Regions from separate parts of the Bacillus sp. FJAT-42376 genome, predicted to be linked through region 1. Evidence: riboswitches for the same ligand, from Rfam matches in the RefSeq annotation. Region 1 holds a riboswitch; the other holds the start of a gene.

Evidence for each region. A riboswitch is a leader RNA that binds a small molecule or an ion and turns the genes downstream of it on or off. The one in region 1 is predicted to bind thiamine pyrophosphate.
Region 2: another riboswitch for thiamine pyrophosphate. It lies ahead of tenA (thiaminase II); the one in region 1 lies ahead of thiT (energy-coupled thiamine transporter ThiT).

Annotation. Positions count from the first base shown of each region.
Region 1 is NZ_CP033906.1:3,593,305-3,597,730, forward strand. It holds rRNA gene CEF21_RS18075 (16S ribosomal RNA) at 1-914, opposite strand, end outside; gene CEF21_RS18080 (MGMT family protein) at 1,145-1,456, opposite strand; TPP riboswitch at 1,578-1,678, shown strand; gene thiT (energy-coupled thiamine transporter ThiT) at 1,776-2,363, shown strand; gene CEF21_RS18090 (class D sortase) at 2,367-3,005, opposite strand; gene CEF21_RS18095 (processed acidic surface protein) at 3,005-4,177, opposite strand; gene CEF21_RS18100 (hypothetical protein) at 4,337-4,426, shown strand, end outside.
Region 2 is NZ_CP033906.1:1,424,158-1,428,583, forward strand. It holds gene chrA (chromate efflux transporter) at 38-1,228, shown strand; gene CEF21_RS07285 (DUF3231 family protein) at 1,486-2,460, shown strand; TPP riboswitch at 2,511-2,617, shown strand; gene tenA (thiaminase II) at 2,868-3,554, shown strand; gene CEF21_RS07300 (hypothetical protein) at 3,771-4,124, opposite strand; gene CEF21_RS07305 (RIP metalloprotease) at 4,281-4,426, shown strand, end outside.

The DNA.
Region 1 (4,426 bases):
ATTCCTTTGAGTTTCAGTCTTGCGACCGTACTCCCCAGGCGGAGTGCTTAATGCGTTAGCTGCAGCACTAAAGGGCGGAAACCCTCTAACACTTAGCACTCATCGTTTACGGCGTGGACTACCAGGGTATCTAATCCTGTTCGCTCCCCACGCTTTCGCGCCTCAGCGTCAGTTACAGACCAGAGAGTCGCCTTCGCCACTGGTGTTCCTCCACATCTCTACGCATTTCACCGCTACACGTGGAATTCCACTCTCCTCTTCTGCACTCAAGTCCTCCAGTTTCCAATGACCCTCCCCGGTTGAGCCGGGGGCTTTCACATCAGACTTAAAAGACCGCCTGCGCGCGCTTTACGCCCAATAATTCCGGACAACGCTTGCCACCTACGTATTACCGCGGCTGCTGGCACGTAGTTAGCCGTGGCTTTCTGGTTAGGTACCGTCAAGGCGCGGGCAGTGACTCCCGCACTTGTTCTTCCCTAACAACAGAGCTTTACGATCCGAAAACCTTCATCACTCACGCGGCGTTGCTCCGTCAGACTTTCGTCCATTGCGGAAGATTCCCTACTGCTGCCTCCCGTAGGAGTCTGGGCCGTGTCTCAGTCCCAGTGTGGCCGATCACCCTCTCAGGTCGGCTACGCATCGTCGCCTTGGTGAGCCATTACCTCACCAACTAGCTAATGCGCCGCGGGCCCATCTGTAAGTGACAGCATAACCGTCTTTCAATTCCGAACCATGCGGTTCGAAAGGTTATCCGGTATTAGCTCCGGTTTCCCGGAGTTATCCCAGTCTTACAGGCAGGTTGCCCACGTGTTACTCACCCGTCCGCCGCTGATCTCCGAAGAGATCCGCTCGACTTGCATGTATTAGGCACGCCGCCAGCGTTCGTCCTGAGCCAGGATCAAACTCTCCAAAAAGTAGTTTGACTAGCTCTTGTTTGTTGCTCTAGAATTAACGTTGGCACTTCGATTTGTTTAGTTTTCAAAGATCATTTTGTATCCGCTTCATTAGCGGCTTTAATAATATATCACGCTGTTCCCTATGAGTCAACAACTTTTTAATTTTTTATTTCAAAAGCGTTTCTCTGTTTCAGCGACGTTTATTAATATACCACTATATTTCTAATTGCACAATGTTTTTTTGAAAATTAGTTTTGAATTTTGTACTGGTATTTTTCAAGATCAATTTTCTTTCCATCATTTATAATTACTCCTTCCATAGTAAGAGCTTTTTGCTGCCGCTCCAGTACGTGCTCATCTTTTATGGAAAGTTCTCCTTTTGAGTTAATTACCCGATGCCATGGCAAATTGTGTTTCCTGCTCATGGAATGCAGAATTCTTACAACCTGCCTCGCCGCTCTCGGACTACCTGCTGCAAAAGCAATTTGCCCGTAAGTCATCACCTTTCCTTCAGGAATATTTCTTAAAATGTGAATAACCCGTTCTGTAAATGGCTCCACTTCATTTCCCCCTTTCCATTGACATTCTCCATACTACCAGATAAACAAGAGTTTTTTTCCAAATAATCATTGTCGAATTTTGTTCAGTGGTGTATAGTAAAGACAATTAAATACATCGGTATACGACCACAAGGGGAGCCTTAGGCTGAGAGTGAACGTTCTGTTCTAGACCCTTTGAACCTGTTAGTTAACACTTGCGTAGGGATGTGGCTTGATCGTTTAATTTCGTGATTAAAGCAGTGCGTGGAGGCAAGCAGGTATCCCCGCATTGCTTTTTTATTTTCTCCTTTTGGTCGGTTTCCGTGAAAGAGGAGTCTTTATGAAAAATCAAAAACTGCTATTTTTATCAGAAACTGCTATACTAACCGCTTTAGCCTTATTGCTCGATATGCTTTCCAGCTTTATTATCAAAATGCCTCAGGGCGGCTCTCTGTCGCTTGGAATGATCCCGATTTTTATCATGTCCTTCAGATGGGGATTGAAAGGCGGATTGCTCACAGGCCTGTTAACCGGTATTTTGCAGCCGTTTTTAAGCACTCCATTTATTGTTCATCCGGCGCAGGCTATTTTAGACTATCCGCTTCCATTTATGCTGGCAGGAATGAGCGGTTTATTTTCAAGCTGGGTACACTCCGCATTGAAGCTAAATAAATGGAGCGCTTTGACAGCTATTATGACTGCTACTTTTGCCGGATCTATCCTCCGCCTGGCTTCACACGTTTTATCCGGTGTTGTCTTTTTCGGCTCATACGCTCCAAAAGGAACTCCAGTCTTTACGTACTCCTTTGTCTATAATGCTACTTGGATTATTCCAACATGGATCATTGCAGGCATAGCGGTGTGGCTTGTTGTGATGAACTCACCCGGAATCATTAAAAGTACTCATAAAAAAACCGTAAGCCTCTGAGGCTTACGGTTTTTCTGTTTTTATAAGGTTCGCGATCAGAACATAGCGTTTAGGCGCAGAACCAATGAAGTTAAATGGATAGCAAGTGGATACCGTTAATGTCGCTCTTGGTTTAGGGACAATAACAGTCCGATCATCTGCATCTACGATACGGACTTTTCGGATTTTATAAGTAAACCGGCCCGCCGACGTAGTCACAATCAGATGGTCACTCACCCCAACTTTGCCAAGTTCCCTGAATACTGTATCGCGATGTCCGGATAATACAGAATTGTCCTTTTCCCCCGGGAGCACGGAATCTGCAAAATGCCCGACCCCTTTTTCAAGTTCGTCTTCATCCGTCCCATGATAGATGGGCAGAGAAGCCTGGAGTTTTGGTATGAAAAGTTCTCCCAGTTCCTCACCTGCTGCAGGTCTTTTCTTATATAAAGGAGCAGGTGTTTTTAGGGCAATATTTTTTGAACTGGAGGGCACCGCCTTTGCAGTGGATTCCTGGTCTTTATGATGTTCATAAAAAAAGTATGCTTTGGCGAATTTAAATGCATTGGTACTCGTCACATATAGTCCTGCTGAAAAAAGAATCACGGCAATAAAAAGAAGAAGCAAATGCTTCTTCTTACTTAATAGAAGGAAATGCTTCATCAGAATGACTTACTGACCTTTCTCCCAATCAGGAAAGCTGCACCCATCAAAGCTGCGCCTGCCAGCATCCAGTCGGCATGATATCCGGCTGTTTTTGGCATCTTTGCACCTCTAATTGTCGCTTCCGGTTTGGAAGTGCGGTTCTTAACGGCAGAGACTGCTTCAGACGTTTCTTTCATATCCTGTCCTGTTTGCTTGATTAATTCAGATCCAATCATTTCAGATGTAAGGGTCATATCCAAAATCAGTTTATTGTCCAGATCATAAAGTTCAATAAACAGGTCGGCCCCATCTACATCCTTTAGGCTCATCATGGTTTGAAGCGTCAGTTCTTTCTTAATGCCATCCTTAACCAGATAATACTTTGCCTGCAGTTCCAGAAGATCCATCATATCTCCATATATCGAGATCATCTCTTGTATATCTTTTTCAGACAGCTCATCTACACTTTCAAAGTCACTGATGGCCATCATTCGGTCTCCAAGCTGCATAAGCTGTGATTCAAGGTATGGATTATTTTGATACACTTTTTCAAAATGAGCAGCAAGGCGTTCAAATTCTTCTTGAGTCAAACCAAGACCATTGAAAATATCCTCAAACTGCCCCTCCATATCCGGGAGCTCCATTGAGTTATAAATATCCTCATCTAATTCTTCTATTGACTGATAATCTTCCAGTGAAAGATTATGCTCTTTCATAAATTGATCAAATTCTTCCCGTGAAGCAAAATCGTAGCTCTCCCATAATTCCTGAAGAGTTTCATCGTTGATTTCGGTAGGATAATCCCCTGCGATTTGGATGGTTTCCAGCAGGAAATTCTCAAAGTAAAAAATATCCTGGATTTTTTCGCCTTCGTACAAATCCCCGTTTTCCATTAGAAGATCTGTCAATTGTTCTTCAGTAAGTTCATATTTTGCAAGAATTTCTGCAAGAACATCATCGGTTACTCTTCTTCCTAGATGATTTCTTAACTCTTCTACACTATTAAATTCATCAAACATTTTGTAATCAAAATTTTCCAAGTATGTCTCAAGCTGAGTATGGGTCAGGTTTATCTCTTTTAAATAGTCTTTGTAATGGCTGCTATTTACGTCAATCTTGCCTGCGGCCAGTGCTGTATGCGCGATTAACAGCTGAAGCAGAACAAGACATGCCGCGAAATATTTTTTCAACGCGGTATCCCCCTGTAATATTTGTAATCTAGAAAATTATATACTGAAATTTTTGTAATGTATAGCACAATATTTTCTGCCGCTTCTAAGAAATGGTTCTATTTTTACTTGCAGAAGAATGTAATAGAGTAGAAGGAATTACCTGCGGGAGGCTATAAAATGATGGCAGCTTATTATTTTATGCTTGGAAGTATGCTTCTTTCTGTTTTTCATTTTCTTTACAGTTATAAAGAAGCAATCAGGGTCAGC
Region 2 (4,426 bases), 2.1 Mb from region 1:
TACTATAAAGATAAAAAGCAATTCGGAGGACTTATAAATGCAATCCAAGTATAAGACATGGCTTGAAATCCTGCTCGTATCCTTCAAGCTTGGATGTACGTCCTTTGGCGGGCCCATTGCCCACTTAGGCTATTTTCGGGAAGAGTATGTGAAAAAGAAGAAATGGCTGGATGATTCGTCTTATGCGGATATTGTGGCGCTATGCCAGTTCCTGCCCGGTCCGGCCAGCAGCCAGGTCGGGCTGTCCATCGGTTTGCTTCGGGGAGGGGTAATCGGAAGCTTCCTCGCCTGGTTCGGGTTTACGATGCCATCTGTTTTCACGCTGATTTTATTTGCCCATTTGTTCCAGGGGTCGGATGTTCAGAATGCAGGGTGGCTGATGGGACTGAAAATTACGGCTGTCGCAGTTGTTGCCCAGGCTGTAATGGGAATGGGGAAATCGCTTGCGCCAGACCGACCGCGGGTAACACTTGCTGTCCTCGCTGCGATCGGTGCCCTGTTTATTCCTTCCGCATGGGGCCAGATTGGGATCATCGCAGCAGCTGCAATCTTCGGGTGCATTTACTATAAAAATGAAAAAGTTCCTGAAGTTCCGAAGCTTGCCGTATCGGTCAGCAAAAAGGCCGCTTTCGGATCGCTTATTTTATTTGCGGCGCTCCTGGTGCTTTTGCCTGTTCTGCGGCATGTATTCCCCGGCACTTTTATGGCTTTGTTTGATGTGTTTTACAGGGTTGGCTCCCTCGTTTTTGGGGGAGGGCATGTCGTTTTGCCGATGCTTGAAAAAGAAGTCGTTCCGCCGGGCTGGGTGACACAGGATGCATTCCTTGCAGGATATGGCGCGGCTCAGGCTGTGCCTGGCCCGCTGTTTACACTGGCAGCCTACATAGGAGCGGTTATATCCGGCATACCGGGTGCCCTCATTGCAACAGCGGCGATGTTTCTTCCGTCCTTTTTGCTCGTTATGGGGGTTCTCCCTTTCTGGAGCAGAATCCGCAGTGTAAAGGCCGTGCAGGCCGGACTGATGGGAGTGAATGCCGCTGTTGTCGGGATCCTTTTAGCTGCCTTATATCATCCCGTTTTCACAAGCGCCATCCATTCGGCCGGGGCGTTTGCGCTTGCGCTGTCAGCTTTTGCTCTTCTTGTCTATTGGAAACTTCCGCCTTGGCTTGTCGTCGTGCTTACGGTGCTCGGTGGCACACTGATGGACCAGGCAGGCCTGCTTTCGTAAAGAGATGTGGTATAATCATGAACAAGGAAGGTGATTTTGATGAGCAGTAAATCATCCATTTTGAAAAAAGTAGTGGATTATGCAAAGAAAAATCCTGACCAAACGAAAAAAGCATTGAACCTTGTAGGCAAAGCCTTAAAAAACCGAAAAAAGTAAGTAGAAGGATGGCCATTTATGGTCATCTTTTTTTATTTTTCATAAAATCCCCATCAAATGGAAAAATAAGTTCATCTATTTATTGAAATGAGGCTGGAACGATGAAACCGATGTCTTCGTCCGAATTAGCAAATTTGTGGTCTACTTACCAGAAGAAGACGATGCTGCTTCGGATCATAGAACATGCATTAGATGTCACGACCCAGAAAGATATCACATCCATCCTTCACTATGCGTATCAGGAAGAAACAAAATTTGTGAAAGAAATCGCCCAGCTTTTAAAAAAGGAAGGGGCGTCCATTCCTGAAGGGTTTGATGAAACCGATGTGAACCGGAATGCGGAAAGGCTGTTCGATCAATATTTTTATATCCGTTTTTTGCGCATGCTGATGAAACTTGGAATCGGACTGAACGCCGTCCATTTATCGATGGTATACAGAAATGACATCCACGATTTTTTCTCGAGAACGTCTGCCCATTCTAATAAAGTGTTCGGAATGTGTACAAATTGTCTTCTTCAAGTGGGCAATGGAACGATTCCTCCGGTTATACAGATGCCGGAACATCCTAAATATGTGGAAAAGGAAAAATATCTGGCAGGATTTCATTTCCGCAAGAGACCGCTCAATGCGACCGAGCTATCCATCATTTATCATATTGTTGAAAACAACAATTTCGGCGCGCAGCTCATGAAGGGTTTGGCGAAGGTAGTGAAAGAGCCGGCTGTCAAAAACTATATGAAGAAGGGCGAGACGCTCGCCATCGATTTGTATCAATCGTATGGCAAGCTGATGGAGGGGAGCGGCATTTCGGTTTCTGCCTTGCCTGGAGCGGTTATTGCCGAGACAAAAACTTCACCATACTCCGATAAGCTGATTATGTATCTGATCAACCTTCTCAGCAGTTTAGGACTGACAAGCAACGCCTTGGGAACGACGTACAGCCTGAGGCCGGATCTTCCGCTGAAAATGGCGCTTTCGGCGAGAGATATTTATTCGTTTGCAAAAGAAGGCGGAAAAATCATGATTGATCATCATTGGATGGAAGAAATACCGGCGGCTGTCATGAAACGCTAGTTGAATTTTTTCCTCTGCATGTTATGATGGACCTGGAAAATAAAATACCGCATTGCCACTAGGGGAGCCTTAAAATAGGCTGAGACCGGAGCAGACTCCGGGACCCTTGGAACCTGATCTGGTTTGAACCAGCGGAGGGAAGTGGGAGATTGTCTGTTTATGATCTTTCCCGCTCTTATCCGCTAAGAGCGGTTTTTTATTTTTAAGCTCTGTTAAACTAGGATGTTGATTTCCGTTTCAGGCGCTAGCTTTCCGCGGGGCGGGCGGTGAGCCTCCTCGCCGCTTTGCGGCTGCGGGGTCTCACCTGTCCCGCTGCTCTCAGCTCGGAGTCTCACGCCTTCCACTTCAATCAACATCAGACTAACAGAGCCTATTTTTACACAAAAACATGCAGGGGGAATTCGGAAATGGCATCTTTTACAGAAACACTGAGGAACGCAACCGATTCAATTTGGGAGGCGAATTTCAATCATCCATTTGTGAAAGGAATCGGCGATGGAACACTCCCTCTTGAAAAATTCCGCTACTACGTCATGCAGGATGCGTATTATTTATCCCACTTTGCCAAAGTACAGGCGCTCGCAGGAGGGATGGCGGATGATCTTCATGTCACAGCCCGGATGGCTTTTCATGCTCAAGGGACGTACGAAGCAGAGCTTTCGCTTCATGAAAAATTTTCCGCACTGCTGCAGATCACCGATGAAGAGAAACAAGCTTTTGAACCATCACCAACGGCATACGCCTACACTTCCCACATGTATCGTTCTGCGGTTACCGGCAGCCTTGGGGAGATCATCGCCTGTATTTTGCCGTGCTACTGGATTTATTACGAAATTGGCGAACGGCTGAAAGAATGTCAGCCGGAAGAGCCGATTTACCGCGAATGGATTGCAGCCTACGGCGGAGAATGGTTTAAAGAACTCGTTTACGAACAGCTCGAGCGTCTCGATCAGCTCGCTCTTGAAGCTTCCGAAAAAGAACGCCAGAAAATGCTCCGGCACTTTACCATCAGCTGCAAGTACGAACTGGCATTTTGGGAAATGGCGTACACGATGGAACAATGGCCGGATGTGGCCGGTGCTGAAGTACGGTAAAAAAACGCGGAACAAATGCTGGCCGGCAGGATCCCAGTCAAGTCAGGTACGGATAGAAATTAGGAGTACGATATGAAGCGGGGCTTTTGCAGCGGAATAGATCCGCGTGCGGACTGAAGTGTCCGATTTCCGATCCAGAACCTCCGATAAATGGCAGCCTCCGGGACACATATGACCAAAAAAGCCGTTCTCCCTAATCAGGAGGACGGCTTTTTCTCAATCTGCTATTTCATCATCAAAAGGATTAATTACATAAATATAAGCGTGGGCTAAGTCGATTCGGAGGATCCATTCCCATGGAACATCCAGTCTTTTATAGATCGCTTTCCAAAACTCAGCGGATTTTGTTTCAAACTCCAGGTATTCCTGAAGAAGCTCCTTATAAGACACTCCCTGGATCTGGATGTTTGAATCCATTAGACGCATGTGGGCGAGGTGCCTGCACTCCAAATCCTGTGCCATTAGAAGTTCTTCCTGTGTGGCCGTTCCGATAACGGTACCGTCCTCAGGAATCGCCGCAAAAACGTTTACATTTTCATCTACTGTTACGGGCTGATCATCGAAGCGCATGAGTCATGTCCTCCTTGTTTTGGAATAGGGTGGTTCTTTCTCTATCATACCTTAAATGTCAGAATAATGACACGATTAAACGCTGGTTTGAGGTCAGAATTTAGGGGAAAACAGGCAGTACGGGCGAGACAGATTCACATAAGGAGGATTTTCATCATGTTCGAGCTTCGGGATGTGCTCACGCTCCTCTGGTCGCTTTGTATTGTTCTGCCTATTGCTTCGTTCATCCACCAACTCGGCCATACGATTATGGCGCTCGTTTTTGGCGGAAAAGGCACCTTTACAATCGGAAGAGGGAAAAC